One region of the Rhizobium sp. BG4 genome, then DNA from elsewhere that is predicted to be linked to it. Evidence: riboswitches for the same ligand, from Rfam matches in the RefSeq annotation. Region 1 holds a riboswitch; the other holds the start of a gene.
What was found. Region 1 has a riboswitch for FMN ahead of F2982_RS21515 (6,7-dimethyl-8-ribityllumazine synthase). Riboswitches for the same ligand answer to the same signal wherever they lie in the genome.

Region 1 (14,366 bases):
ACGTGTGGCACACGCTCGACTCAATCTAATCTCAGCGGTGAGGCAAAGTAAGCCCCTCCCCCTGATGGGGAGGGGTTGGGGAGGGGTCTTGATCAGGAACGCAACCATAACCTAAACCCCCAAAACCTTGTGCAGTGTATCCATCCGCTGCGGCAGTTCGCCGACCGGGAATTCGGAGACCACCTGCCCATGATCCATCAGATAGAAGCGGTCGGCGATGCGGCTGGCGAAGCGGAAGTTCTGCTCGACGAGCAGGATCGTCATGCCGCGTTGCTTCAGCGTCTTCAGCACCTCGCCGATGCGCTGGACGATGACGGGCGCCAATCCTTCCGTCGGCTCATCGAGCAGCAGCATCTTCACGCCGGTGCGCAGCACGCGGGCGATCGCCAGCATCTGCTGTTCGCCGCCGGAAAGCTTGGTGCCGGAGCTTGCCCGCCGCTCGTAGAGGTTCGGGAAGAGCTCGTAGATCTCGTCAACAGTCATCCCGCCTTCGGCAACGACGGGCGGCAGCAGCAGATTTTCCGAGACCGTCAGTGTCGAGAAGATGCCGCGTTCCTCGGGAACGAAGCCGATCCCCTTATGCGCCGTCTTGTGCAGCGGCACCTGCATCATGTCGGTCCCGGCGAAGCTGATCTTTCCCTTTCGGGCGCGCACGATGCCGGTGATCGTCCGCAGCGTCGTCGTCTTGCCGACGCCGTTGCGGCCGAGGATGGTGATCGTCTCGCCCTCGCCGACGGTCATGTCGATGCCATGAAGGATGTGGCTTTCGCCATACCAGGCGTTCAGCCCCTGAATTTCGAGCAGTGCCGCCATCAGCCCTCCTCCGAGCCCATATAGGCCTGGCGCACACGCGGATCCTGGCTGACCGTTGCGTAATCGCCCTCGGCCAGGATCTCGCCCCGCTGCAGCACGGTGACGTGCTGGCAGATATTGGCGACCACGGAGAGATTGTGCTCGACCATCAGCACGGCGCGATCGCGGGCGACGTCGCGGATGATGGCGGAAACGACGCTGACATCCTCCTGCCCCATGCCGGCCATCGGCTCGTCGAGCAGCAGCACCTTGGGATCGAGCGCCAGCGTCGTGGCGATCTCCAGCACGCGCTTGCGGCCATAGGAAAGATCGGCGGCGATCGCATCGCGCTCCTTGGAGAGGCCGACGCTCGCCAAGAGCTGCTCGGCCCGTCCGGTCAGCTGATCGAGGGCCGAGAGCGGCCGCCAGAACTGCGTCGACAGATTGTTCGGCCGCTGCAGCGCGACCCGCACATTGTCGAGCACGGAAAGATGCGGAAAGACCGCTGAAATCTGGAAGGACCGCACGAGCCCCATGCGCGCCACCCGGTCGGGCGGCGTCTTGGTGATATCGGTGCCCATCAGCGTGATCGTACCCGCCGTCGGCTGCAGGAACTTGGTGAGCAGGTTGAAGACGGTCGTCTTGCCCGCCCCGTTCGGGCCGATCAGCGCATGGACGCTGGCATCATGGATATCGAGATCGACATTCTTCACCGCAGTGAAGCCGCCGAAATCCCGTCTCAGGCCGCGGGCGGAAAGAACCACCCGCGGCTTCGTGTCAGTCACTGGTGCGGAAACCGCCATGGATCACTTCACCAGATCACAGCCGCTCTTGGCGGGATCGATATAGGCTTCCTTGCCGGGAATGGTGGCGAGCACGTTGAAGTAGTCCCACGGCTCCTTGCTCTCGTCAGGCTTCTTGACCTGCAGGAGATACATGTCGTGGATCATGCGGCCGTTGGCGCCGACTGTGCCGCCGCGGCCGAAGACGTCGTCAACGGGCATTTCATGCAGCTGCTTGGCGACCGCTTCCGTCTCGTCGGTGCCGGCCTTCTGCACGGCCTTCAGATATTGCAGCACGGCCGAATAGGTGCCGGTATGGATCATGTTCGGCATCTTGCCGGTGCGGTCGAAGAACTTCTTGCCGAATTCGCGGCTCTTGTCGTCGAGGTTCCAGTAATAGCCTTCGGTCAGCGTCAGGCCCTGCGCTGCTTCGAGGCCAAGGCCGTGGACTTCGGCGAGGGTGAAGAGCAGAGCCGCAAGGCGCTGGCCGCCCTGGACGATGCCGAACTCGGCCGCCTGTTTGATGGCGTTTGCGGTATCGAGGCCGGCATTGGCAAGGCCGATGACCTTGGCGCCCGAAGACTGCGCCTGCAGCAGGAAGGACGAGAAATCCTGGCTCGAAAGCGGGTGGCGCACCGAACCGACGATCGTGCCGCCATTCGCCTTGACGAAATCGCCGGTCTGCTGCTCCAGCGAATAGCCGAAGGCATAGTCGGCCGTCAGGAAGAACCAGCTGTCGCCGCCCTGCTTGACGAGCGCACCGCCGGTGCCGACTGCGAGAGCATGCGTGTCATAGGCCCAATGAAAACCGTAGGGGCTGCAGGCCTTGCCGGTGAGGTCGGTGGTCGCAGCACCGGTGACGATATCGATCTTCTTCTTTTCCTTGGCGACGGCCTGCACGGCGAGCGCCACCGAGGATGTCGTCAGCTCCATGATCGCATCCACCTGCTCGGTGTCGTACCACTGGCGGGCAATGTTCGATGCGACGTCGGGCTTGTTCTGGTGGTCGGCATCGACGATCTCGATCGGCATGTCGAGAACCTTGCCGCCGAAATCCTCGACCGCCATCTTGGCGGCCTCGACCGACGATTTGCCGCCGAAGTCCGCATAGACGCCGGACTGATCGTTCAGGATGCCGATCTTGACCTTGCCGTCGGAAACCGTCGCGCTCTGCGCGAAGACGGCCGTGCTGCTTGCCAGAAGAAATGCAACGGATGCAATGAAGCTCTTTCGCATATGTCTCTCCTCCCAGAGATTGGCAGATTGCGAGTCTGTTCAAATTTGACGAGCCGTCCTCCTCAAGACAGCCACTCAACGCCCACGATCACGGAATTTTTCCGATGAGGCAACCAAGCGTTTACAAATAATTCCAAACAGTATCTGTTCATTTTTGCACAGAACCGTACCAAAAGCACTGAATCCGGCCTCGCGGCGGCACGCCGCAGCAACCGGCATTAGACCAAAGGCTAAGACCGACACGGAGCCCAATGACCAATTCCTCGCAGTTTACTTGGGACGACCTGCAGTTTTTTCTAGCGGTGGCCAGAACCGGGCAGCTGTCGACGGCGGCGCGGCAGTTGCGGACCAGTCACGCGACGGTGTCGCGGCGGATCGACCGGCTGGAATTTGCGCTGAAGGTGAAGCTCTTCGAGCGCAATCCGCGCGGCTATGTGCTGACGGCGATGGGCAACCGGTTCGTCGAGACCGCCGAAAAGATGGAGCAGGAGACGGAGCGGCTGCGCGCCGACCTCGCCACTGGCGCGATGGCGCAGCGCGGTGTCGTGCGCCTCAGCGCGCCGGAGGGCTTCGCCAATTTCTTTTTTGCGACCGTGCTGCCGCAGTTTGCGGAGCGGCATCCGCATCTGTCGCTCGAGCTTGTCACGATCCAGCAGATCATGTCGCTGTCGCGCAAGGAGGCAGATATCAGCGTCGTGCTCGATGAACCGAAGGGCGGCCCCTACTATGCCGAGAAGCTGACCGACTATCATCTGCAGGTCTATGGATCGCGGGATTATCTCGCCGCCAGCGCCCCGGTCTTCAGCCGCGAGGATCTGCTGTCGCATCCGTTCATCAGCTATATCGAGGAGATGATCTTTGCCCCGGGCCTGGATTATCTTGGCGATGTCCATCCACGCATCCGGCCGCAATTTCAGAGCTCCAGCATTTTCGCGCAGCTGACGGCGACGCGTAACGGGCTGGGGCTGTGCGTGCTGCCCTATTTCTTCGCCAGCCGCTATCCGGAGCTTGAGCGCGTGCTGCCCGAGGAGGTGGATCTGACCCGCAGCTACTGGATCACCTGCCATCAGGACCTGAAGCAGGCGCCGCGCGTGCGCGCCGTCATCGATTTCCTGCGCGAAGCCGTCATCTGGCCGGATGCCCGATTCATTCCGCCCTTTGCCGTGCAGGCCGGGCGCAAGAGCGGCTGATAGTTTGGCGTACCGGCGAGGCCGTCAGGCGGCTTGCCTGCTGCCTGACAGAAGGCGCATGATGCGACATCGTTCGAGTCTATTTGCCCCATGAATTCAGAACCGGATATTGCCATCATCGGAGCGGGCGCCGCGGGCGTCGGCGCAGCAAGAAGGCTTGTGGCAAGCGGCCTCTCGGTTTCCGTCTTCGAAGCCCTGCCCCGCATCGGCGGCCGTGCCTGGACGTTGCAGACGCCTGTTGCAGCGCTCGATCTCGGCTGCGGCTGGCTGCATTCCGGCGACCGCAATCCCTGGACGCGGATTGCCGAGGAAGCCGGGATTTCAGTCGATCGCAAGCCGAGCGCCTGGCACCGGCAGGATCGCGACTTCGGCTTTCCGCAGGCCGAGCGTGAGGCTGCCCGCGCCGCTTTTGCCCGCTGGAGCGAGCGTGTCGCCGATGCGCCGCCGCCAAGCGATTGCGCCATCGACGCGGTGGAGCCCGGCGAACCCTGGCTCGCCTATCTGCAGGCGCTGAGCGGCTATATCAGCGGCGACGAGCTGGAGCGGATTTCCACTAAAGACTATGCCGCCTATGACGAGGCCTCGACGGAGTATAACTGGCGGGTCGAGACCGGCTACGGCGCGCTTGTCGCCTCGACCATGCCGGCGTCGGTGGAGCTGCATGTCGGCACACCGGTACAGTCGATTGCGCTCGATGGAAGCCGTGTCACGCTGCAGACAGCGCAGGGCGCCGTGAGGCCGAAGGCGGTCATCGTCGCAGTATCCACCAATGTGCTTGCGGACGGCTTTATTCGGATGCCTTCGCCGCTCGATCCGTGGCGCGAGGCAGCAGGAAAACTGCCGCTCGGCAATAACGAGAAGCTCTATTTCGAAATAACCGGCGGCAACAGCTTCGAAGCCGAGAGCCATGTCCTCGGCAATCCGCGCGATCCGAAGACGGGCACCTATTATATCCGCCCCTTCGGCAAACCCGTCATCGAGGTCTTTCTCGGCGGAGCCGGAGCACGCGCCGTCGCAACCGATCCGGACGGTGCCTTCCCGCATGCGATGGATGAACTGGCTGCGATCTTCGGCTCCGGTATCCGCAACGAGCTGCGCCCGCTCGCAGCTTCGGAATGGGCGAATACGCCCTCGATCCGCGGCGGCTATAGCCACGCCCTGCCCGGCCAGGCCGATGCCCGCCTCGAGCTGGCAAAGCCCTATGACGGCAGGGTATTTTTTGCCGGCGAAGCAACGCACCAGACGGATTTTTCGACGGCCCACGGCGCCTATCAAAGCGGGCTTCGCGCCGCCGAAGAGGCGCTGCAGGCACTCGGCCGGTAGAGCCGTCCACCCCCAATTGCAACCGGTAGAGCTTTGTGCCACGCTGGCTTTGCCGTTTCGGCAGTCGCAGAGGAAGGGGACCCTCGCATGCTTCTATTTCTTGCATTTTTGATTGGGATCATTGCCGGCCTTCGGGCCATGACTGCACCCGCCGCCGTTGCCTGGGGCGCGGCTCTCGGCTGGTTCGACGTATCGCAGACCCCGCTTGCCTTCATGGGCTACAAGTGGACGCCGTGGATATTCACGGTGCTCGCCGCCGTCGAGCTGATCACCGACCAGCTGCCGACGACGCCGAGCCGCAAGGTGCCGATGCAGTTCGGCGCCCGCCTCATCATGGGGCGCTGACCGGCGCCACGATCGGCGCCTCCGGCGGTTCGCTCGTCGGCGGCCTGATTGCCGGTGTGGTCGGCGCGGTCGTGGGCACGCTGGGCGGTGCTGCTGCCCGCGGCAAGCTCGCGGCCATTTTCGGCAGGGATACACCGGCGGCCCTCATCGAAGACGCAGTCGCCATCGTCGGCGCCGTCCTCATCGTATCGGCCGTCGCATGAAGACCTACGACGCCATCTTCATCGGGGCCGGTCAGGCCGGCCCCTTCCTCGCTGCCCGCATGGCCGAGAAGGGCATGAAAGTGGCGCTGATCGAGCGCAAATATCTCGGCGGCACCTGCGTCAATGCGGGCTGCATGCCGACGAAGACGCTGGTTGCCAGCGCCCGCGCCGCACATGTGGCGCGCACCGGCGGCGACTATGGCGTCAAGATTTCGGGTCCGATCGGGATCGACATGAAGGTGGTGCGCAAGCGCGCCGAAACCGTGACGATGAACGCCCGCAACGGGCTGACCGGCTGGTTCTCCGGCATGAAGAGCATGGAGGTGATCTATGGCCACGCGACATTCACCGGCGCCAGGACCGTCGAGGTCAATGGCGAGGTGCTGACTGCGCCGCAGATCTTCCTGAATGTCGGCGCCCGGCCGACCATTCCGGATTTTCCGGGCCTCGCCGATGTCGACTATCTGACAAGCACCTCGATCATCCAGCTCGATACCCTGCCCCGCCATCTCGTGGTGATCGGCGGCAGCTATATCGGCCTCGAATTCGCACAGATGTATCGCCGCTTCGGGGCCGAGGTGACGGTCATCGAGCGCGGCCCGAAACTCGCCTCGCGCGAGGACGAGGATGTCTCCGATGCGATCGAGGAGATCATCGCTTCCGAAGGCATCGCCGTTCATACCGGAGCGGAGAACATCGCTTTCGCCAAGGCGGGTGACGGCATCACCGTCTCGATTTCCGGCAAGCCGGATATCAAGGCAAGCCATGTGCTCGTCGCCACCGGCCGCACGCCGAATACCGGTGATCTCGGTCTCGACAAGGCAGGTGTCGCGACCGACAAACGCGGCTTCATCACTGTCGATGAGCGGCTGATGACCAATGTCGAGGGCATCTATGCGCTCGGCGACTGCAACGGCCACGGCGCCTTCACGCATACGTCCTATAACGACTTCGAGATCGCAGCCGCCAATCTGCTTGATGGCGGCGACCGCAAGGTGTCGAGCCGCATTCCGGCCTATGCACTCTATATCGACCCGCCGCTTGGCCGGGCCGGGATGACGGAGAAGCAGGCGCGTGCTTCCGGCCGCAAGATCGCCGTCTCGAAACGGCCGATGAGCCGCGTGGGACGCGCCAATGAGCGGGGCGAGACCAAGGGCTTCATGAAGATCGTCGCCGATGCGGAGACGCAGGAAATCCTGGGTGCCGCCTTCCTCGGCATCGAGGGCGACGAGGCGATTCACGGGATCATCGACGCCATGAATGCCGGAACCACCTTCCCGGTCCTGCAATGGTCGGTGCCGATCCATCCGACCGTGTCGGAGCTCATTCCGACCATCATCGGCGATCTCAAGCCTGTTTGACCAAACAGGTCATCTGACGCCGTTTCCGGACTTGCATCCATGCCAGATTTGGATTTATCTCGCGCTGTTCTCAGGGCGGGGTGAAATTCCCCACCGGCGGTATCGGGGAAACCCGGAGCCCGCGAGCGCTTCCGCAAATGGAAGGTCAGCAGATCCGGTGAGAGGCCGGAGCCGACGGTATAGTCCGGATGGAAGAGAGCATGCAGGCAGCACCTTTCCGCGCGAGAGGTGTGCAGTGCTGTTCGCCCAAGGGAGAATTGGGCCGCTTCGCGGCTCGACGCAACCGCCAGAAATGGCACCCTTGAAAGGCAGAGACATGACTATCGCAACCAAACCCCAGCGCATCAAGATCGCCGTCGTGCGTGCCCGCTGGCATGCCGGTATCGTCGACCAGTGTGTGAATTCCTTCGTTTCGACGTGGCAGGCGCAAGGCGGCAACGCCGCCGATGTCGAGATTTTCGACGTTCCCGGCGCCCTTGAAATCCCGCTTCACGCGCAGACGCTCGCCCGCACCGGCAAATATGCCGCAGTCCTCGGCTGCGCCTTCGTCGTCGATGGCGGCATCTATAGGCACGATTTCGTCGCGGGCACCGTTCTCGACGGCCTGATGCGTGTCCAGCTGGACACCAGCATCCCGGTTCTCTCCGCAGTTCTGACGCCGCATCACTTCCAGGAAAGCGAAGCCCATATCGAGTTCTTCATGAACCACTTCGTGATCAAGGGCCAGGAGGCTGCCAATGCCTGCCGGGCAATCCTCGAGGCACGCAGCAACCTGGCGGTCACAGCTCTCTGATCGCATGAAACAAGCTAGCGCGCCGGAAATGGCACCGGCGCGTTGGCTCTTGAGCAAAGTCAGCCTGAAGCCGGGCGCGGGGTTTTCTCGCGGCCGGCAGCCGGCGCGGTGCTCGTCAGCGTCTGGCCGTGGAAGCGGCTCAATTGACCGGTGACGTCGGCGATCTCGCTTTCCGTCCGCGCCGCATCCCAGCCGAGAGCTGCGGCGGCAATACCGGCGATTTCTCTCAGCCCCTCGATCGTCAGCCGCCCCTCGATCGCCAGCGTCGTGCGGCGAAGCACGATATCGGCGAGGTGGACGACAAGCTCGCTTCTGGCGATCCAGTCGATCTCCCTGAAGCTGTGGCGCGGCGCGCCGGTCAGTCTCGTGTCGTCAGACTGAACCGAAGCGAATGTGAGGATCGGCGCAGCCGTCGTGCCGTAGCGGCTCAGCAATTCGTCGGCGCGTTCGATCGTCACGCCGCCCTTCGCGGCCAAATCCTTGATCCAGTGTCCGCGCTTCTCACCATCGGCAGGAAAGCCCTTGCCGCCGCCGATCGCCAGATAGCGCGTCGATTCCCGGCGGTCGCGCTGCAGCCGGGAGAGAACGGTATCGGCGACTTCTTCGGCAAAGCCGCGGAACGTCGTCCACTTGCCGCCGACCAGCGAGACGATCGGGAACGGGCGGTTGCCTTCCGGCTCCTTCACCGGCGCGGAATGATCGCGGCTGATCAGGCCCGGTGCCGTCGCATCGGAGGCGGGCAGCGGGCGGATGCCGCTATAGCTGTAAACGATCTGGTCGCGGTCGAAGCGCAGCGTCGGCAGCAGCGAGCGGACGCTTTCGAGGAAATAATCCGTCTCCGGCTCCTCGCAGAGGACATTGTCAGGGTCATCGGCCGGGATATCGGTCGAGCCGACCAGCGCCAGACCGAGATAGCTGTAGACGAGGCAGATGCGGCCGTCGTCGGCCTCGAAATAGATCATGTGGCCGTTCAGGCTGCGTACCAGTTCGGGTTGATCGAGCAGGATATGCGAGCCCTTGGTGCCGCCGATCAGGTGTGACGGCGCCCCGAGCGCGGTATTGACGTGATCGATCCAGGGGCCAGCCGCATTGACCACAAGCTTCGGCTTCACGGCGAAGCTCGACCCGTCAGCCTGCCGGAATGTCAGCCGGCCCTCCTCGACGGAATCCAGTATCGCGAAATTGGCGGCCAGGCTCTTCGGATTGGCATCGCAGCCATCCTTGACCAGTTCATAGACAAGCCGCTCCGGGCGGCTGATCTTGGCGTCGTAATAGATGCCGCCCGCGACGATCGCCGGTGTGACATGCGGCATTTCCTTGCGCGCCTGCCTCTTGAGGATCAGCCGGTGCTTGGGCATGACACGGTCGCGCGAGCCGAAGAAATCGTAAAGGCCGAGGCCGATCTTGATCAGCACGGCCCCGCGGCTGCGCGGCGCCGTCTTCGAGCCGAACAGCGTCCGCAAGGCCGCCCAGATGCCGCGCGTCCAGGAGAAGACCGGGATGAAGGTCGGCAGCGGCTCGACGCAATGCGGCGCGTTCTTGAGAAGGAGATTGCGCTCCAGCGTCGATTGCGCCACGAGGCCGAATTCGCCTGTCTCGAGATATTTCAGGCCGCCGTGGATAAGGCGCGAGGGCGCGGCGCTGGTGCCGGATCCGAAATCGCCCTTGTCGATGATCAGGCAGTTGATGCCCTGCGCCGAGAGATCGCGGAAAAGTCCGGCGCCATTGATACCCGCCCCGATGATCAGGACGTCGATATCGCCCTCTCCTAGGTGCGAGAAGCGCTGCTGCATGTCGGCTGTCATGGTCGTATCCTAAATCGCCGGTTGGGAGCGCCGGCATTCGTCTTGTCAGTTTGCCAAGTTGGCGGGTGCGAGGCCGGCAATCTTCGGCCAGAGCGGCGTCATCGCCTCGGCGATTTCGCGGAATACCTGGTAGCGCTTCTCGTAATCGGCGCTGCGTACCGCATCCGGTTCGCAGGTCCTGGCGATGCTTGCTATGTCACGGGGATCGGCTTGCGGATCGGCATAGATTCCGGCGCCCGATCCGGCGCAAAGCGCCGCACCCCAGGCCGCTGCCTCATCGGTCTCGGTCACAGTCACGGGCATGCCGAGCACGTCGGCAAACATCTGCACCACGGTCGGATTGCGCGACACGCCGCCTGCGAGCCGCGCCCGATCGAAGGAAAAACCATCGCGCAGCGCATCGACATGGATACGGTGATTGAAGGCGATACCTTCGAGGACGGCGCGCAGCATGTCGCCGCGATCGTGCCAGCCGCCAAGACCGAAGAAGCTCGCGCTGGCTGCGGCGCCATAGGGCGAACCGAAGAGATAGGGGTGGAAGAGCGCGGTCGACGGGCGCTCGAAGGCCGCGTCGATTTCCGGCGCCAGCAGCGCGTGGATCGCGCCGCCCTGTGCCCGCTCGCCGGCGCAGAGCGTATCGAGAAACCAGTCGTAATTCGCGGTCGAGGCCGGCGAGATCGACATGCTGTTCCAGATGCCGGGCGCAATGCCGTTGCGGCAGAACCACCGCCTGTCGACGCGCGGCTCGGAAGACAGCGTCTCGTTGATCGAATAGGTCCCGGCGATGACGGCGACGACGCCCTGCCCGTATCCCCCAGCGCCTAGCGCCGAGGCGGTGACATCATGCAATCCGGCGACGACCGGCGTGCATTCGGCAAGGCCGGTCCGTAGCGCCGCCTCGCGTGTTACCCGCCCGACGATCTGGTCGGAGCGGGAGGCCGGCGGCAGGGCGTGAACGAGCGCTTCGAGACCGAAGAGCTTCAGCGCGTCCTGGCTATAATCCTGCGTGCGCACATTGGTGAAGGAGGTGCTGGCCTCGGTACGGTCGGTGCCGATGATCTCGGTGAGGCAGAAGCGCAGCCAGTCCTTGCAGCTGATGAAGTGGCCGATCTGCTGAAACCGCTCCTGCTCGTTTTCACGAATCCAGGCGAGCAGTGCCGAGGGTGCCGAGACATGCGGAATCTGGCCGGTCAGCTCTATCGAGGCATCCGCCAGCTCGCCTTCCCACCGATCGACGATCTCTCCTGCCCGGCTGTCGAGCGAGAGGATGGCGCGGCCGAGCGGCTTCTGGTCGTGATCGAGGAGATAGATGCCATCGCCATGCGCCGTGGCGGAAATCGCCTGGATGTCGTTCGCCGGCCGGCCGCTCAGCGCGATCGCCTCGCGGATGGCATCGGCGGTCGCCGTCCAGAGCTCCTCCATATCGCGCTCGATATGGCGCGCCTTCGGCATGAACTGGGTGACGCGGCGCCTGCTGACTGCGAGCGGCGTGCCGTCGATGTCGAAAATGACGGCCTTGGTGACCGTCAGGCCACTATCGATCCCGAGCAGACTCGGCATTCGCCCTTACCTCGTTTGTGCAACGGGCAAGCCACCTTACGAGCGCCCCTGGGCACCCCGGGCAACCACCACGTTGATATCCTTGGACCGCATGCGGTCGATATGCACGGGATTGGTCTTGTCGTCGACAATGACGACATCGAACTCGTCCAGTGCTGCGAAACTGTGAAGTGCCCGCCGTTCGAACTTGGTGTGATCGGCAAGCAGGATGCGTTTGACGGAACAGTCGAACATGGCGCGCTTGGTATCGACGGTCTCCGGCGACTGGTGCAGCACGGTGCCGTCACTGATCGCCGACATCGAAATGAAGGCAACGTCCGCGCGCAAGCCTTTGATTTCGCTGATCGTCATGCGGCCCATGAAGGCGTTGCACCAGTTGTAATATTGCCCGCCCAGCGCCAGCAGCGTCACGTCGTGCATGCCGGTCAGCGCATTCATCAGCGTCAGCGAATTGGTGATCGCGGTGACGGGAACCCTGGACGGCAGATGCGTTGCCATCTGCAGGACGGTGGTGGAATCGTCGAAGAAGATCGCCTGGCCGGGCTCGACGAATTGCATTGCTGCCTCGGCGATCAGCTTCTTTTCGCTCGCCTGGCGGTTGGAGCGATAGACGTCGCTGGATTCGATGAGATTGGTGGCGGCGGCCGTCACGATGCCGCGCGTCTTGCGAAACAGCCCGCGGCTGACGAGCTCATCGACATCGCGATGCGCCGTCATCAGGCTGATGCCGAAACGGTCGGTCAGGTCTTCAATCCGCATCGAGCCTTCACTCATCACGGCCTCTGCGATCATGCGGCGGCGCGCGATCTGGCGCGTCTGCCGGCTGTCGCTCGTAAGCTGCTCCAACAGATCTTCGCCCTGGCTGGTCTTCTGTGTCACGGGTCACCCCTGTCGCTGAATTCTGGATACCAGCTTCGTACAGTGATTGCCGTGCCAAGGCAAAATGGCGAAACGGAACGGGCGGCTTATCCCGCGGGCAACCGTTTCAGGCATGCGGGGAGCCGGGCGGGTGGATGCCGCCCGGCTTGGAGAGCGCCCTTGCGGGCGCCCGACCGATTACGGCTCGAGAACGAACGGACCGGTGTACTTATCGACATTGTCCTTGGTGATCAGCAGGCAATCGAAGAGCTGCTTTTCGCTCTTGGCGCCGGTGCTGCCGTTCTTGATGACGTTGTCGGCCTGCTTGACGGCTTCTTCGGAGAAGATCGCAACCGGCTGGAGGACGGTGTATTGCAGTTCGCCTGCCTTGATCGCGGCAACAGCATCCGGCGAACCGTCGAAGCCACCGACCTTGATGTTGGCGAGCTTGCCGGCTTCCTTCAGCGCTGCGATGGCGCCGAGGGCCATTTCGTCGTTGCCGGAGATGACGCCGACAATGTCAGGATTTGCCTGCAGCATGGACTGCATCTTGTTGTGACCCTTGGTGCGGTCCCAATCGGCAACTTCCTTGGCAACCTTCTTCAGGTCCGGGTACTGCGACAGCACGGTTTCATAGCCGTTCGAGCGCGTTGCGGCATTGTTGTCGGAGGGGGCGCCGAAGAGTTCGGCATAGTTGCCCTTGTCGCCGACAGCTTCGACCCACTGCTGCGCACCAAGGGCGGCACCCTGGGCGTTGTTGGAAACGAGCTGCGCCTTCGCCAGGCCTTCTTGGTTGATTTCAGCGTTGACAAGGATGACCGGGATGCCGGCGGCAACGGCCTTCTTCACCGCGCCGACGGAGCCGTCAGCGTTTGCCGGGTCGAGAATGATCGCGACCGACTTGTTGGTGATAGCCGTGTCGATCAGGTTGCTCTCGGTGTTGGTGTCACCCTTGTGGGCGCTGACGGAAGCCGTGTAGCCGAGCTTTTCAGCGGTTGCCTTGGCAACGTTGCCTTCCGTCAGCCAGTAGGGGTTGGACGGGTCGTTGACGATGATCGTCATCTGGCCTGCTGCCCAGGCGCTGCTGACGAGGATCGGTGCGACAGCCGCGGCGGCCAGAAGAATGCGCATGCCTTTCTTAAACATAGTCTCTCTCCCATTAGTGAGCTCAGTTGGTGCCGATGATCCGGCGGTGCTTTCCCCAATCGGCCTTTGCGCCAGAGGCCTGCCGTCGTGGATAAGTTCGGTTTCAGCCGTTAGGACGATTTGACCCGGCGGCCGTATTGGATGCTGTTCATCAGGACGGCGAGAACGATCACCGCACCGGTAAAGACGGTCTGCCAGTAGGCGGAGACGCCGATGATCACGAGGCCATCCGACAGGAAGCCAATGACGAAGGCGCCGAGCATGGTGCCGCGCACCGTGCCGCGTCCGCCCGTCAGTGCCGCGCCACCGATGACGACGGCTGCGATCGCCGTCAGTTCGTAGGTGGTGCCCGCCGTCGGACCGGCGGAGGTCAACTGCGAGGACAGCACCAGGCCGGCGATCGCGGCGCAGACGCCCGAGAGCACATAGACGATGATCTTGACGCGCTTGACCGGAACACCCGAAAGGTCGGCAGCGCGCTCGTTGCCGCCCGATGCATAGAGCCAGCGGCCGAAGGCGGTGCGGCTGAGCACAATGCCGCAGACGATGGCGAGGACCGCAAGAACGATGACGCCGATCGGCACACCGCCAAGGCGGTTGAAGCCGAGCCAGTCGAAGCCGGTATTGCCGAGTTCGGGACGGCCGCCGAGATTGTTGTAGGTCAGGCCGTTGGTCATGAGGAGGGCGATGCCGCGGGCGACATAGAGGACACCGAGCGAGGCGACGAAGGCAGGCACCTTGAGATAGGCGACAAGCACGCCGTTGACCGCGCCGACCACCGCGCCGAGCGCGCAGGTCAGCACCACGACGGCCCAGACCGGCGGATAGAGAATGACGCCGAAATAGCTGAGTGTGACGCCCTGCATCAGGAAGCCGGCGATACAGCCTGCAAGGCCGAGCGTCGAGCCGACCGAAAGGTCGATGCCGCCGTTCAGGATGACCAGCAGCATGCCGATCGCCAGGATCCCGAAG
Region 2 (14,366 bases), on a different replicon from region 1:
TGCATGACATCGGACGCCGCTGCCAGCGAAAGGATCGATCTGGCGCTGGTGATTGCCGCCGACGTCTCGACATCGATGGATCCGCGCGAAAAGGCGATGCAGCAGGAGGGTTTCGTCGCCGCCTTCCGCCAGCCCGAGATCATCGACGCGATCGGCCGCGGGAAATATGGCCGCATCGCCGTTGCCTATTTCGAATGGGGTGGCGACCATGGTCAGCGCATGATCATCCCATGGACGCTGCTGAAGGACGAGGCCGACTGCTGGATGTTCTCGCTGCGGCTTGCGGAGAATTCCCCGACGAAACTGCGCCGCGGCACCTCGATCAGCGAGGCGCTCTCCTATTCGGCGTCGCTTCTACGCCAGAGCGGCTACGCGCCCGAACGCCTCGTCGTCAACATCTCCAGCGACGGCGTCAACAGCATCGGCCGCGATGTCGAGCCGGTGCGAAGAGAACTGATCGCCGGCGGCATGACCATCAACGCTCTCGTCATCAGCGCCCGCGGCGAGCACGACGATGACGAGCCGCCGCTCTCGCCGGAAGCTCTGTTCTCCTATTTCCACCGCGAGGTCATTGGCGGCCCAGGCGCCTTCGCCATGCCGGTCCGCTCGGCCGCCGACTACCCGAGTGCCATATACCGCAAGCTCCTGCGCGAAATCGGCGGCTTTGGGGAGATTGCGGATAAGCGCTGAGCTCACCACGCCAGATCGAGCCTCTCCAGCCCGTGGAAGTGGTAGACGTCCTTGACCTCCGGAACCTTCGCCATCCGGAGACCCGGCAGGCGCTTGAAGAGGATCGGCAGGACGATGTTGAGCTCGAGACGCGCCAGCGGCGCGCCGATGCAGAAATGGATGCCGGCGCCGAAGGAGAGGTTGGGGGCTTCGTTGCGATCCGGCTTGAAGGTGAGGGGATCGGTGAACTTCGCCGGGTCGAGATTGGCGGCCGCCAGGATGAGGCTCACCTTGTCGCCGCGCTTGAAGGAGATGCCGTCGATCTCGACGGGCTCGAGCGCCCAGCGCTGGAAGATGTGAACGGGCGCGCAGATGCGCAGCGTTTCCTCGACGGTCCGCTCCGTTGTCGGTTCGTCCTTGAAGAGGAGGGCGGGATCGCAGCCGTTATCAAGGATGACCCGCACCGAGTTGCCGATCTGGTGAACGGTCGCCTCGTGACCGGCATTGAGCAGCACTATGGTCGTCGAGATCAGCTCGTCCTCGGTGAGGAACTGACCCTTATGCTCCGTATGGATCATGTGGCTGAGCAGATCGTCGCGCGGATTGGCGCGGCGCTCGGCGATCACCGTCTTCAGGTAATCGGAAAATTCCTTGGCGGCCTTCTCGGCGCCGTCCTCGTCTTCGCGGGTGCGGCCGAAGAGATACATGCGGATATAGGCGTGCGACCAGTCGAGAAGCTGCGGCCCCATCTCCTCGGGGATGCCGATCATCCGGGCGATCATCGTCACCGGGATGATGTCGGCGAAGGCCGAGAGCAGCTCGACTTCGCCCTTGTCCTGGAAGTCGTCGATCAGCCGGTTGGCGAGCTCTTCGAGCTCCGGTTTCATCCGCTCGACATGGCGGGAAACGAAGGCGCGGTTGACGAGCGTGCGCAGCCGCGTGTGCTCCGGCGGCTCTAGCTCCAGAAGCGAATACCGCTCGGCGAGATCGAAATTTGCCACATGCTGGTCGGGCTTCGGCAGGCCGAGCTCTTCGCGGGTCGCGATATGCAGGATCTGGCGGCCGAAACGGCGGTCGCGCAGCAGGCTGTTCACATGGTCGTAGCCGGTGAAGAACCACTGCTTCTGCTGTTCCCAGTAGAAGGTCGGACAATGCTGGTGGAGCGCCGAATAGACGGCGTTCGGGTTGCCGTAGAAAGCAGGATCGCTGCTGTCGAGAGAGACGCGGCGGGTATCGGGATCGATCGAAAGGAAGGGTGCTATCATCATGATCCGAGGCTTAGCGGATTTGCCAAGCCTCGAAAAGACGTGAGGGAGGCTCGCGCGTCAACCGGCGCGGGAGAGCGATCCCATGCGGCGCAGCGCCTCGACCTGGTCGTCGACGGTAGGAACGAGTTCGCCGGCATTCTGGTCCATCTGCGCCGGGGCAGGGGCTGCGGTTTCCTGTTCGCCGAAGATGACGCTGCAATTGCGCCCGGCGCCCTTGGCGGCATAGAGCGCCCGGTCGGCGGCGGAGATCATCTTGTCGACATTGGCTTCGATTGCCGAAGAAATGGCAACGCCGATGCTGACGGTTGCAGGCACGATCGCCTCGCCGGTGGCGATCGGCAGGCGGCAGAATTCGGCGCGGATCGATTCCGCCAGCGCTTCCGCTTCGGTCTGGTCGGCAACGGTCGCAAAGGCCGCGAACTCTTCGCCGCCCATACGGCCGAAGACATTGTGCGGCACGAACTGGCGCGCCGTCAGCGCAAAGGCGGAGAGTACGGCGTCGCCCGCCTGATGGCCGAAGCGGTCGTTGACGCGTTTGAAATGGTCGAGGTCGAACAGCAGGACGGCGACCTGGCGCTTCTCGTCAAACGCCTTTTCCTGGATGGCGTCGAAGCGGGCAAACAGGCCGCGGCGGTTCCAGACGCCGGTCAGTGAATCCGTGAGGCTCAACACGCGCAAATGCCTTTCAGAGCGTTCCATGATCATGCGGCAGGTGAGCGCGAAGGCGATCGTCAGCAGGAAGGCGCTCGCCATGGCCGCCGCACCGCCGTAATTGGTCGCTTGCGCGTCGGTTGGCAAGGTCAGTGCCATCATCAGCGCCACGGAGAAGCAGAGGACGCCCTGGACGACGAAGATCGCGGCAAGCTTGCTGCGCGTGCGCTCGCCCCTGACATTGCCTGTGGCAACCGCCATGGCAAGGCCGGTCGCGCCCGTTGCCGAGGCGAGGTTATAGAGAATGACGCGGTTGCCGTAGTCGGATGCGACCCAGGGCAGGAACACGCCGGCGAGCCAAACGGCCGGCGGCAGCAGCGCCCACCACTCGATTTTGCGGCGGTCGAGCACCATGAAACCGGCGACCCAGGCGCTCTGGCCGGCAAGCGCCACGGCATTTCCGGCTTCGATCGACAAAATGTTGGGGATTTGTCCGCGCAGCGCCACCATGGCAAAACCCGCGCCGTTCAACAGGAAGCCGAGCGCCCAGATGAGATAGGCACGATTGCGCGTGTTGTGGCGCCAGGCCATGAACAGCAGCAACGCGAGCGTCATCGCTTCCGAGCACCAGATCGCCAATCCTGTAGCAATATTAAACACGGCAATACCCCATCAAAATCCGGGGCATAGTCATTCGCCAAAGCTCGCCAGTTGATTAATTCGATGCGGGCCTGCCGGCGATATTCTCGGTTAGCGTTTCCAAAGCGTGAACGTCCGAAAGCACCTGCGGATGGATTAAGCTTTGCTTCATCCTGTCGCCGAGAAAAGCTGTGCTGGCGGCCTGCAGTCTCTCGCCGTTAAGAGGCAATTCGGAGATAGGAGCTACATCGCAGGGGAAAGCCTTATCCACCGCCCGCTTGCTTCTTAACGTTATCCTTATGCGTGTCTTGAAGTAGAGGGCAGGGACACTCTATGTAGGGGTAAGGCATTTTCTTTGATTCCCGGCCCTGCCGGCAAGACGTTGACAAAGGACGCACATGAGAAATCCAGTCGATACCGCTATGGCCCTCGTGCCGATGGTTGTAGAACAGACCAATCGCGGTGAACGCTCCTACGACATCTATTCCCGCCTGCTCAAGGAACGCATCATCTTCCTGACGGGTCCTGTCGAGGATCACATGGCGACGCTCGTCTGCGCCCAGCTTCTCTTCCTCGAGGCCGAAAACCCGAAGAAGGAAATCGCCCTTTACATCAATTCGCCGGGTGGCGTCGTCACCGCCGGCATGGCGATCTACGACACGATGCAGTTCATCAAGCCTGCCGTCTCGACGCTTTGCATCGGTCAGGCCGCTTCCATGGGCTCGCTGCTGCTCTGCGCCGGCGACAAGGATATGCGCTTCGCAACGCCGAACTCCCGCATCATGGTTCACCAGCCGTCCGGCGGCTTCCAGGGCCAGGCTTCGGATATCGAGCGTCACGCCCGCGACATCCTGAAGATGAAGCGCCGCTTGAACGAGGTATACGTCAAGCATACCGGCCGCACCTACGACGAAGTTGAAAAGACCCTCGACCGTGACCATTTCATGACTGCCGACGAAGCCCGTGACTGGGGTGTCGTCGACAAGGTCCTGACCTCGCGCAGCGAGATGGAAGGCGATGCGGCCTAGTGAATAATTGGGATGGTGTTTTCGCTGCCACAGTTCTATCCCAATTGTGATTGAACAAGGGGTTTAATCGCGGAGCGAACACGCTAAGAATAAGTATTAATGCTATGTTGAATTTTTATGACATAGCATTCGGCATTCGAAGGGGAATTCGTTGCCGCCGGAACTTGAGCGTGTTGGGTTAGGTTCCGGTTCTTACCCCTTTAAAGCTTGGCCGGCTGACGCTCCGGTGGCGGAGCGGGCTGGCGGGCCATTGAGTGGACCGCGATTTCACCTTGAAATGCGGCGTGCTGGAAGGAAAGTGATATGAGCAAGGTCAGCGGCAGCAACGGCGGCGACTCTAAAAACACCCTGTACTGCTCCTTCTGCGGAAAGAGCCAGCACGAAGTCCGGAAGCTGATTGCCGGACCGACGGTTTTCATCTGCGATGAATGCGTCGAACTGTGCATGGACATCATTCGCGAAGAGAACAAGTCCTCGATGGTCAAGTCCCGTGACGGCGTTCCCACGCCCCAGGACATCATCAAGGTTCTCGACGAATACGTCATCGGCCAGCGCCAGGCGAAGAAGATCCTGTCGGTTGCCGTTCACAACCATTACAAGCGCCTCGCGCATGCGACCAAGAACGGCGAAATCGAGCTGGCGAAGTCGAACATCATGCTGGTCGGCCCGACCGGCTGCGGCAAGACCTATCTTGCCCAGACGCTCGCCCGCATCATCGACGTTCCCTTCACGATGGCCGATGCGACGACGCTGACGGAAGCCGGCTATGTCGGTGAAGACGTTGAAAACATCATCCTGAAGCTGCTGCAGGCTGCCGACTACAATGTCGAGCGCGCCCAGCGCGGCATCGTCTATATCGACGAAGTGGACAAGATCTCCCGCAAGTCCGACAACCCGTCCATCACCCGCGACGTGTCGGGCGAGGGCGTGCAGCAGGCACTGCTGAAGATCATGGAGGGCACGGTTGCCTCGGTACCGCCGCAGGGCGGCCGCAAGCATCCGCAGCAGGAGTTCCTGCAGGTCGACACGACGAACATCCTGTTCATCTGCGGCGGCGCTTTCGCAGGCCTCGACAAGATCATCTCCGCCCGTGGCGAGAAGACTTCGATCGGCTTCGGCGCGACCGTCAAGGCTCCTGATGACCGTCGCGTCGGCGAAGTCCTGCGCGAGCTTGAGCCGGAAGATCTGGTCAAGTTCGGCCTCATCCCGGAATTCATCGGCCGTCTGCCGGTTCTGGCGACGCTGGAAGATCTTGACGAGGACGCACTGATCCAGATCCTGTCCGAGCCGAAGAACGCGCTCAGCAAGCAGTATCAGCGCCTGTTCGAGATGGAAGACGTGGAACTGACCTTCCACGAGGACGCTCTTCGCGAAATCGCCCGCAAGGCGATTGTCCGCAAGACCGGCGCCCGCGGCCTTCGCTCGATCATGGAAAAGATCCTGCTCGACACGATGTTCGAACTGCCGGCGCTGGAAGGTGTTCGCGAAGTGGTCATCTCGGAAGAGGTTGCCCGCGGCTCTGCCCGTCCGCTCTACATCTACGCTGACCGTCAGGATGAGAAGGCCAACGCCTCTGCCTGATAGTCGTAGACAGCATGGTTAGATTTAGGGGCTTGCCGTCGGCAGGCCCCTTTCTATTTTGAGAACCGGGACCGGGCCTGTTAATTGTTGCAGAAGAAGCTTGAAAACGCTGTTCCTGACGTTGCGGAAAGCCGCGTCCTTGGCAATGATGGAATGATTCCGTAGCGTGTTTTCCGGCCTTGTGTTTTAGCCGGTCCGGAATTGGTAAGCGCCACTACAGTTACGCGCGTCATAGTGTTGGCGTTCCATTGTAATAAGTCTGTCACAAGCAGGGAGCGCGGGCGTTAGCGTGGCTTGAAAAGCGTAAGAAGAACCTCCACTTGTATAGGCAAGTGAGAGTGCCGGCCGGGTCCCAAGCGGCCGCGCCAGAGAGCCCGGAAACGGGACGACGGAAAGGAATAAGAAATGACGAAGAAAACGTCTGTAGCGAGCAGTGTTGCCTATCCTGTTTTGCCCCTGCGCGACATCGTAGTCTTCCCTCACATGATCGTGCCGCTGTTCGTCGGCCGCGAAAAGTCGATCCGTGCGCTTGAAGAAGTCATGGGTTCCGACAAGCAGATCATGCTCGTTACCCAGATCAACGCCAGCGATGACGATCCGGATCCGTCCGCGATCCACAATGTCGGCACCGTGGCCAACGTCCTGCAGCTGCTGAAGCTGCCCGACGGCACCGTGAAGGTCCTGGTCGAAGGCCGCGCCCGCGCCGAGATCGACGCCTACACCAGCCGTGAAGATTTCTACGAAGCCCTCGGCCATGTGCTCGAAGAGCCGCATGACGATCCGGTCGAGCTGGAAGCGCTGTCGCGCTCCGTCGTCTCGGAATTCGAGAGCTACGTGAAGCTCAACAAGAAGATCTCTCCGGAAGTTGTCGGCGCTGCCAGCCAGATCGACGACTACTCGAAGCTCGCCGATACGGTCGCATCGCATCTGTCGATCAAGATCACCGAGAAGCAGGAAATGCTGGAAACCACCAGCGTCAAGGCTCGTCTCGAAAAGGCGCTCGGCTTCATGGAAGGCGAGATCTCTGTTCTGCAGGTCGAAAAGCGCATCCGCTCGCGCGTCAAGCGCCAGATGGAGAAGACCCAGCGCGAATACTACCTGAATGAGCAGATGAAGGCGATCCAGAAGGAGCTCGGCGACGGCGAGGAAGGCCGCGACGAGATGGCCGAACTGGAAGAGCGCATCTCCAAGACGAAGCTGTCCAAGGAAGCCCGTGAAAAGGCCGATGCGGAGCTGAAGAAGCTGCGCCAGATGAGCCCGATGTCGGCTGAGGCCACCGTTGTGCGCAACTATCTGGACTGGCTGCTCGGTATTCCGTGGGGCAAGAAGTCCAAGATCAAGAGCGATCTCAACAATGCCGAGAAGATCCTCGAGGCCGATCACTTCGGTCTGGAGAAGGTCAAGGAACGCATCGTCGAGTATCTGGCCGTCCAGGCCCGTTCGACCAAGATCAAAGGCCCGATCCTGTGCCTCGTCGGCCCTCCGGGCGTCGGCAAGACCTCGCTCGCCCAGTCGATCGCCAAGGCGACCGGCCGTGAGTATGTCCGCATGGCTCTCGGCGGCGTTCGTGACGAAGCTGAAATCCGCGGTCACCGCCGTACCTATATCGGCTCGATGCCCGGCAAGGTCATCCAGTCGATGAAGAAGGCGAAGAAGTCCAACCCGCTCTTCCTGCTCGACGAAATCGACAAGATGGGCCAGGACTTCCGCGGCGATCCGTCTTCGGCTCTGCTCGAAGTGCTGGACCCGGCGCAGAACTCGACCTTCATGGACCACTACCTGGAAGTCGAATACGACCTGTCCGACGTCATGTTCATCACGACGGCGAATACGCTGAACATTCCGGCTCCGCTGATGGACCGCATGGAAGTCATCCGTATCGCCGGATACACCGAAGATGAAAAGCGCGAGATCGCCAAGCGGCACCTGCTGCCGAAGGCCATCAAGGAACATGCGCTGCAGCCGAACGAGTTCTCGGTCAGCGACGATGCCCTGATGGCGATCAGCCAGCAGTACACTCGCGAAGCAGGTGTCCGTTCCTTCGAGCGCGAGCTGATGAAGCTCGCCCGCAAGGCGGTCACCGAGATCATCAAGGGCAAGACCAAGTCGGTTCATGTCACGGCCGAGAACATCGACACCTACCTGGGCGTTCCGCGCTTCCGCCACGGCGAAGCCGAGCGCGAAGATCAGGTCGGCGTTGTCACCGGTCTCGCATGGACGGAAGTCGGCGGCGAGCTGCTGACGATCGAAGGCGTGATGATGCCGGGCAAGGGCCGCATGACGGTCACCGGTAACCTGAAGGACGTGATGAAGGAGTCGATCTCGGCTGCTGCATCCTACGTTCGCTCGCGCGCCGTCGATTTCGGTATCGAGCCTCCGCGCTTCGACAAGTCCGACATCCACGTCCACGTGCCGGAAGGCGCAACGCCGAAGGATGGTCCGTCTGCTGGTGTGGCCATGGCAACCGCGATCGTCTCGATCATGACTGGTATTCCGGTCGACAAGAACGTGGCGATGACGGGTGAAATCACCCTGCGCGGCCGCGTCCTGCCGATCGGTGGTCTGAAGGAAAAGCTGCTTGCAGCGCTTCGCGGCGGCATCAAGAAGGTGCTGATCCCGGAAGAGAACGCCAAGGATCTGGCGGAGATTCCGGATAACGTGAAGAACAACATGGAGATCATCCCGGTATCCCGCATGGGCGAGGTGATCAAGCATGCTCTGATCCGCAGACCGGAGCCGATCGAATGGGATGGAACGGTTGAAACGCCGGTCATCGCAACGGTCGAAGGCCTTGATGACACGGGTGCCGGCATCGCTCACTGAGCGATATCCGCCGCATTTATGTCAAATTGCTGCAAATCCTGAAAAAGGCTGGCGTAAATCGCCAGCCTTTTTTGTGAAAACCTGCCGGAGGTGCTTGCTTTTCCTTGATTTGCAGGGCTTTTGGGTTGCGGCGGGCCTGATGAAACCTATTCTGTGCCTGGCTTACAGATTTGAGTCGTTTCAAACCATTGAAAGGGGTGGAAACATGAACAAGAATGAACTCGTGTCCGCAGTTGCTGAAAAGGCTGGCCTCACCAAGGCTGATGCCGCTTCTGCTGTCGACGCTGTTTTCGACGTTGTCCAGGGCGAACTGAAGAAGAAGGGCGACGTACGCCTCGCCGGTTTCGGCAGCTTCACCGTTTCTCATCGCGCAGCTACCAAGGGCCGTAACCCGTCCACCGGCGCTGAAGTCGATATTCCGGCTCGCAACGTGCCGAAGTTCACGCCCGGCAAGGGCCTGAAGGATGCCGTCAACGGCTAATCCGGTTTAACTTGGCCGCCGGATAACGAGACCGGCAGGTAAAGTTTCGAAGGGTTCGGCGAAAGCCGGACCCTTTTCGCATTTCAGGGCTTTGCTTCACCGCGCAGAAGCGCGCAGTTCTCTGGCAATAGCTGCCGTGCATCGTTCACATTCGATTAAATATTGATCCATACGATCCGCCCCCAACGGTCGTCCTTCATTGCTCTCCGATCGTATCCGGTCGGCATGACGCCGCTTTCCCTTTTTCTGTTGCTTGATTTTTGGCGCCGGTAGCGGCGTGTTTTTCATGAGGTCTTTCGATGAAGCGTCCTGATATTAAGACGGCAATGATCAGTATTTTCGCCGTTCTCACCATAATGTTCGGAGCCACCGGCTATATCGCCGTCACCGGCCTGCGCGATTCCAACAAGAACAACGAGTTGTTCGCGACCAGCATGCATCCCGGCATTTCCAAGGCCAAGGATATCCAGCTTGCCCGCTATTCGCTGCGCGGCTCCTACGGCGACCTGGCGATGGGCCGCACCTCGGGCGACGAGGCGGCGCTGGAAAAGAAGATCGGCGAGCGCGAAGCCAAGCTCCGCAAGACGGTCCTCGCCTATCAGGACCTCGTCGATACCGATGTCGAGCGCGGCATCTATCAGGAGATGGACAGCTCCTCGCAGAAATATATCGAAGAGGGCCAGAAGATGATCGCGCTGGCGAAGGCCGGCAAGCAGCAGGACGCGATCAATGCCTTCGACGCAAACCTCGGCCCGGTCGCCGATATCCTGGCTGACAATGTCGACAAGCTCGTCGCCTTCAACGAGGACGCAGCTGCTGCCGGTCTCGCCGAAAGCCGCAGCCAGTATTCCACGACCCTGACGCTGATCTCCGCCGTTCTCGGCCTCAGCGCTCTGATCGTCTTCGCCGCGATCTATTTCGGCATTTCGGGCATCGCGAGCCCCATCGTCCGCATCACCAAGTCGATGCGTGGTCTGGCCGCCGGCGACACCGCGTCGGAAATTCCGGGGAAGGGCAGGGAGGACGAAATCGGCCAGATGGCCAATGCCGTCGAGATCTTCCGTCTTGCCGCGATCGACAATCAGCGCCTGCAGGCCGATGCCGAGATGACCCGCGCCAAGACCGAGGCCGACAGGGCTCGCCTTGCTTCCGAAGCAGAAGCTGCCGCCCAGCAGCGCCTCGAGCAGGCAACGGCCGGTCTGGCCGGTGGTCTGCGCCGCCTCGCAGCCGGCGAGCTCGACTTCCAGCTCAACGATGCCTTCGCCCCTGATTTCGAGGCGCTCCGCCACGACCTGAACGGTGCGATCTCGCAGCTCGGCGGCACGCTCCGCGCCGTCGCCCAGTCGGCGGTCTCGATCACCGGGGGTACGCGCGAGATCAGTCAGGGCGCCGAGGATCTCTCCAAGCGCACCGAACAGCAGGCCGCTTCGCTCGAGGAGACGGCAGCCGCTCTTGATCAGATCACCGTCAACGTCTCGAACTCCTCCAAGCGCGCCGACGAGGCCCGCCAGGTGGCGATCCAGGCAAACCGCAGCGCCACGGCTTCCGGCACGGTTGTTGCCAATGCCGTCGATGCGATGGAGCGGATCGAGCAGTCGTCGAACCAGATCTCCAGCATCATCGGCGTCATCGACGAGATTGCCTTCCAGACCAACCTGCTGGCGCTGAACGCCGGTGTTGAGGCGGCGCGTGCCGGTGAAGCCGGCAAGGGCTTTGCCGTCGTTGCCCAGGAAGTCCGTGAACTGGCACAGCGTTCCGCCCAGGCCGCAAAGCAGATCAAGGACCTGATCCGCAACTCGTCGGTTGAAGTCGAAGGCGGCGTCAAGCTGGTGCGCGAAACCGGTGAGGCGCTGAAGACCATCGAACAGCTGGTCGTCACCATCAACCAGCACATGGACGCCATCGCCACGTCGTCGCGCGAACAGTCGACCGGCCTTTCCGAAGTCAACAGCGCCGTCAACCAGATGGATCAGGTGACCCAGCAGAATGCTGCGATGGTCGAAGAGACCAATGCCGCCAGCGCCACGCTCGCCGCCGAAGCCGATCGCATGAACCAGCTGATCGGCCAGTTCCAGCTCGGCGGCAGCCGCACGGAGACCAATGCATCCGCCTTGCGCCAGACCGCAGCCGCCATGGCCCGCCCGCAGCGCAGTGCGGCACCGGCTCCCGCCTATGCCACCCACGGCAATGCCGCGGTGAAGCAGGAATGGTCCGAGTTCTGAGACCGGCTACCGGTAGAAGAGCATGACTTCGAAGGGTTCGGCGAAAGCCGGACCCTTTTCGCATTTCCCTGGCCTTGCGGAGCGCAGGCCTTTGATCTACGGATCGGCGGTTCTCAGGGCGGGGTGAAAGTCCCCACCGGCGGTAAAGGGTCTCGGCCCAAGCCCGCGAGCGCTTCGGCCGTCAGAGGCCGGGGGTCAGCAGATCCGGTGCAATTCCGGAGCCGACGGTATAGTCCGGATGAAAGAGAATGATCGCAAGCTGTGAGCGGGGCAGGGGTCTGTCCGGCTGCCGTCCTGCGATCATGCGTCCTGATTTGTGTTGGTCCCTTTCTGGATGAAAGACATGAATCAGACTTCCCTTGCTTTTTCCTCGTCGCGTGCGGTGGCCGGTGCCGCCTTCATGGTGCTGGCGGGCATTGCCTTTTCCGTTCTCAATGTCGTCACCCAATGGCTGACGATGAAGCTCGGCTTCGCAGCCGCTTCCGCCGCCTTCTGGCAATATGCCTTCGCGCTCCTCTTCTCGCTTCCCTTCCTGCGCCGCGCCGGCTTCTCGGCAATGCGCACCTCTTACCCCTGGCGCCATATCGTTCGCGTGGCGCTCGCAGCCCTCGGGGTCGAAGCCTGGGTGTCCGGTCTGGCCTCGGTGCCGATCTGGCAGGCGATCGCGCTGGTCATGACCTCGCCCTTCTTCATCATCCTCGGCGCCCGCCTGTTTCTCGGCGAGCGCGTCGGCCCGGCACGCTGGGCGGCGACGGCGGTCGGCTTTGCCGGGGCGATGATCATCCTGCAGCCATGGTCGGACGCCTTCACCTGGGCGGCACTCCTTCCGATTATCTCGGCGCTCTTCTGGGGCGCGTCGTCGCTAATCACCAAGAGCCTGACCGGCATCGAGAAGCCGGAGACCATCACCGTCTGGCTGCTGGTGCTGCTGACGCCGATCAACGGCGTGCTCGCGGGTGTGGCCGGTTTCGAGGTGCCGCAGGGCATGACCCTGGCGCTCTTCGTCTTCGCCGGTCTGCTGACCGTCTTTGCGCAATATCTGCTGACGCTGGCCTACACCGTCGCCGACGCCGCCTATGTCCAGCCCTTCGACGACCTGAAGCTGCCGCTCAATGTTCTCGCCGGATGGCTGTTCTTCGGCTATGCGCCGGCGGGCTATCTCTGGCTCGGCGCCGCACTGATCCTGATGGCGTCGCTCTTCATCATGCGCAACGAGATGCGCCGGGAGAAAAATGCGGCCTGATGCAAAGCGGTGCAAAATTGCGCCCGTTGTCATCTGCCTGTCATCCGCTTCCCTCAAAACCCCCATGTTTCGATTTTTCGACGCATGGGGGATTTCATGACTATTTCATCGCGCAAGGCAGCGCTCGCTGCCGTGCTCCTGGCTTCTGTTGCCTTTCCGGCAGTTGCCGAGCCTGTTTTCAATCGCATCGCATCTTTTCCAGTCGCTTCGAACCTGCCTGAAGGCAAGGACAAGCTTTCGACGACCTCTGCAGAAATCATCACCGCAACCGACGACGGCAACACGCTGATCTACAGCGACAGCCCGCTCGGCGCGATCGGCTTCGTCGACATCACCGACGCCAAGGCCCCGAAGGCCTTGGGCGCACTGATGATGGACGGTGAGCCGACGTCGGTCACCTCGACCTCGGGCAAGGCGCTCGTCGCCGTCAACACCAGCGAAAGCAAGGTCAAGCCGTCGGGCCGCCTGGCCATCGTCGACGTTGCCACCAAGAAGATCGAGAACACCTGCGATCTCGGCGGCCAGCCGGATTCGATCGCTCTCAACAAGGACAAGACGCTCGGCACGATCGCCATCGAGAACGAGCGTGACGAAGACATCAACGACGGCAAGATCCCGCAGATGCCGGCTGGCGATCTCGTGCTCTTCCAGGTCAAGAACGGCACTGTCGATTGCGGCACCATCAAGCACGTCACGCTGACGGGTCTCGCCGGCATCGCGCCTGAAGATCCGGAGCCCGAATTCGTCTCCTTCAACGGCCAGGACGAGATCGCCCTGACGCTGCAGGAAAACAACGAGATCGTCATCATCGACGGCAAGACCGGTACGGTGAAGACGCATTTCACCGCCGGCAGCACCGATCTCTCCGGCATCGACACCAAGAAGGACGGCCAGCTGAAGTTCACCGGCGAAGCCAAGGGCGTTCTTCGCGAGCCCGACGCCGTGAAGTGGCTGGACGACAACCGTCTCGTCGTCGCCAACGAAGGCGACTATGAAGGCGGCTCGCGCGGCTTCACCGTCTTCGACAAGACCGGCAAGGTTCTCTACGAATCGGGCTCGTCCTTCGAGCGCGCCGTTGCCCATCTCGGCCACTATCCCGAGGGACGCTCGTCCTCGAAGGGCGTCGAGCCTGAAGGTCTTGAAGCTGCCAAGTTCGGCGACGACCAGCTGTTCTTCCTGCTCGCAGAGCGCGCTTCGGTCGTCGGCGTCTTCAAGGACACCGGCGCTGATCCGGAACTGCTCCAGATCCTGCCGTCGGGCGTTTCGCCGGAAGGCGCGATCGCCATCCCGAGCCGCAATCTCTTCGCCACGGCCAACGAAGCCGATCTCGGCGAAGACGGCGGCCCGCGCTCGCATGTCATGATCTATGAGCGCAGCGAAGGCGAAAAGGCCTATCCGCAGATCGTCTCGGCAGAGAAGGACGGCAATCCGATCGGCTTCGCAGCGCTTTCGGGCCTTGCTGCCGTTCCTGAAAAGGCCGGCCAGCTCTTTGCCGTGTCCGACAGCGTTCTCGGCAATCAGCCGACGATCTACACGATCGACGCCACCAAGAAGCCTGCCGTCATCACCGATGCCATGACTGTCAAGCGCGATGGCGCCGCTGCCCAGAAGCTCGACATCGAAGGCATCGCCGTCGACGCCAAGGGCTGGTTCTGGCTGGCTTCGGAAGGCAATAGCGAAAAGTTGCTGCCCCACGCTCTCTACCACGTCAACCCGAAGGGCGAGATCAAGGAAGAGATCGCGCTGCCGAAGGAACTGACG

Region 2: it holds a riboswitch for FMN, as region 1 does, so the genes downstream of both, F2982_RS02070 (DMT family transporter) here and F2982_RS21515 (6,7-dimethyl-8-ribityllumazine synthase) in region 1, are expected to answer to the same signal.

Annotation. Positions count from the first base shown of each region.
Region 1 covers NZ_CP044126.1:290,443-304,808, reverse strand. The annotation lists gene F2982_RS21550 (ABC transporter ATP-binding protein) at 112-813, opposite strand; gene F2982_RS21545 (ABC transporter ATP-binding protein) at 813-1,595, opposite strand; gene F2982_RS21540 (ABC transporter substrate-binding protein) at 1,599-2,810, opposite strand; gene F2982_RS21535 (LysR family transcriptional regulator) at 3,062-4,000, shown strand; gene F2982_RS21530 (NAD(P)/FAD-dependent oxidoreductase) at 4,091-5,323, shown strand; partial or broken gene F2982_RS21525 (DUF4126 domain-containing protein) at 5,411-5,871, shown strand; gene F2982_RS21520 (FAD-containing oxidoreductase) at 5,868-7,232, shown strand; FMN riboswitch at 7,295-7,436, shown strand; gene F2982_RS21515 (6,7-dimethyl-8-ribityllumazine synthase) at 7,549-8,025, shown strand; gene F2982_RS21510 (glycerol-3-phosphate dehydrogenase/oxidase) at 8,085-9,830, opposite strand; gene F2982_RS21505 (FGGY-family carbohydrate kinase) at 9,876-11,390, opposite strand; gene F2982_RS21500 (DeoR/GlpR family DNA-binding transcription regulator) at 11,427-12,269, opposite strand; gene F2982_RS21495 (D-ribose ABC transporter substrate-binding protein) at 12,447-13,394, opposite strand; gene F2982_RS21490 (ABC transporter permease) at 13,505-14,366, opposite strand, start outside.
Region 2 covers NZ_CP044125.1:376,061-390,426, reverse strand. The annotation lists gene F2982_RS02110 (DUF1194 domain-containing protein) at 1-690, shown strand, start outside; gene F2982_RS02105 (cytochrome P450) at 693-1,937, opposite strand; gene F2982_RS02100 (GGDEF domain-containing protein) at 1,995-3,248, opposite strand; gene clpP (ATP-dependent Clp endopeptidase proteolytic subunit ClpP) at 3,626-4,255, shown strand; gene clpX (ATP-dependent Clp protease ATP-binding subunit ClpX) at 4,559-5,836, shown strand; gene lon (endopeptidase La) at 6,242-8,659, shown strand; gene hupB (DNA-binding protein HupB) at 8,865-9,140, shown strand; gene F2982_RS02075 (HAMP domain-containing methyl-accepting chemotaxis protein) at 9,440-11,362, shown strand; FMN riboswitch at 11,468-11,616, shown strand; gene F2982_RS02070 (DMT family transporter) at 11,706-12,605, shown strand; gene F2982_RS02065 (esterase-like activity of phytase family protein) at 12,690-14,366, shown strand, end outside.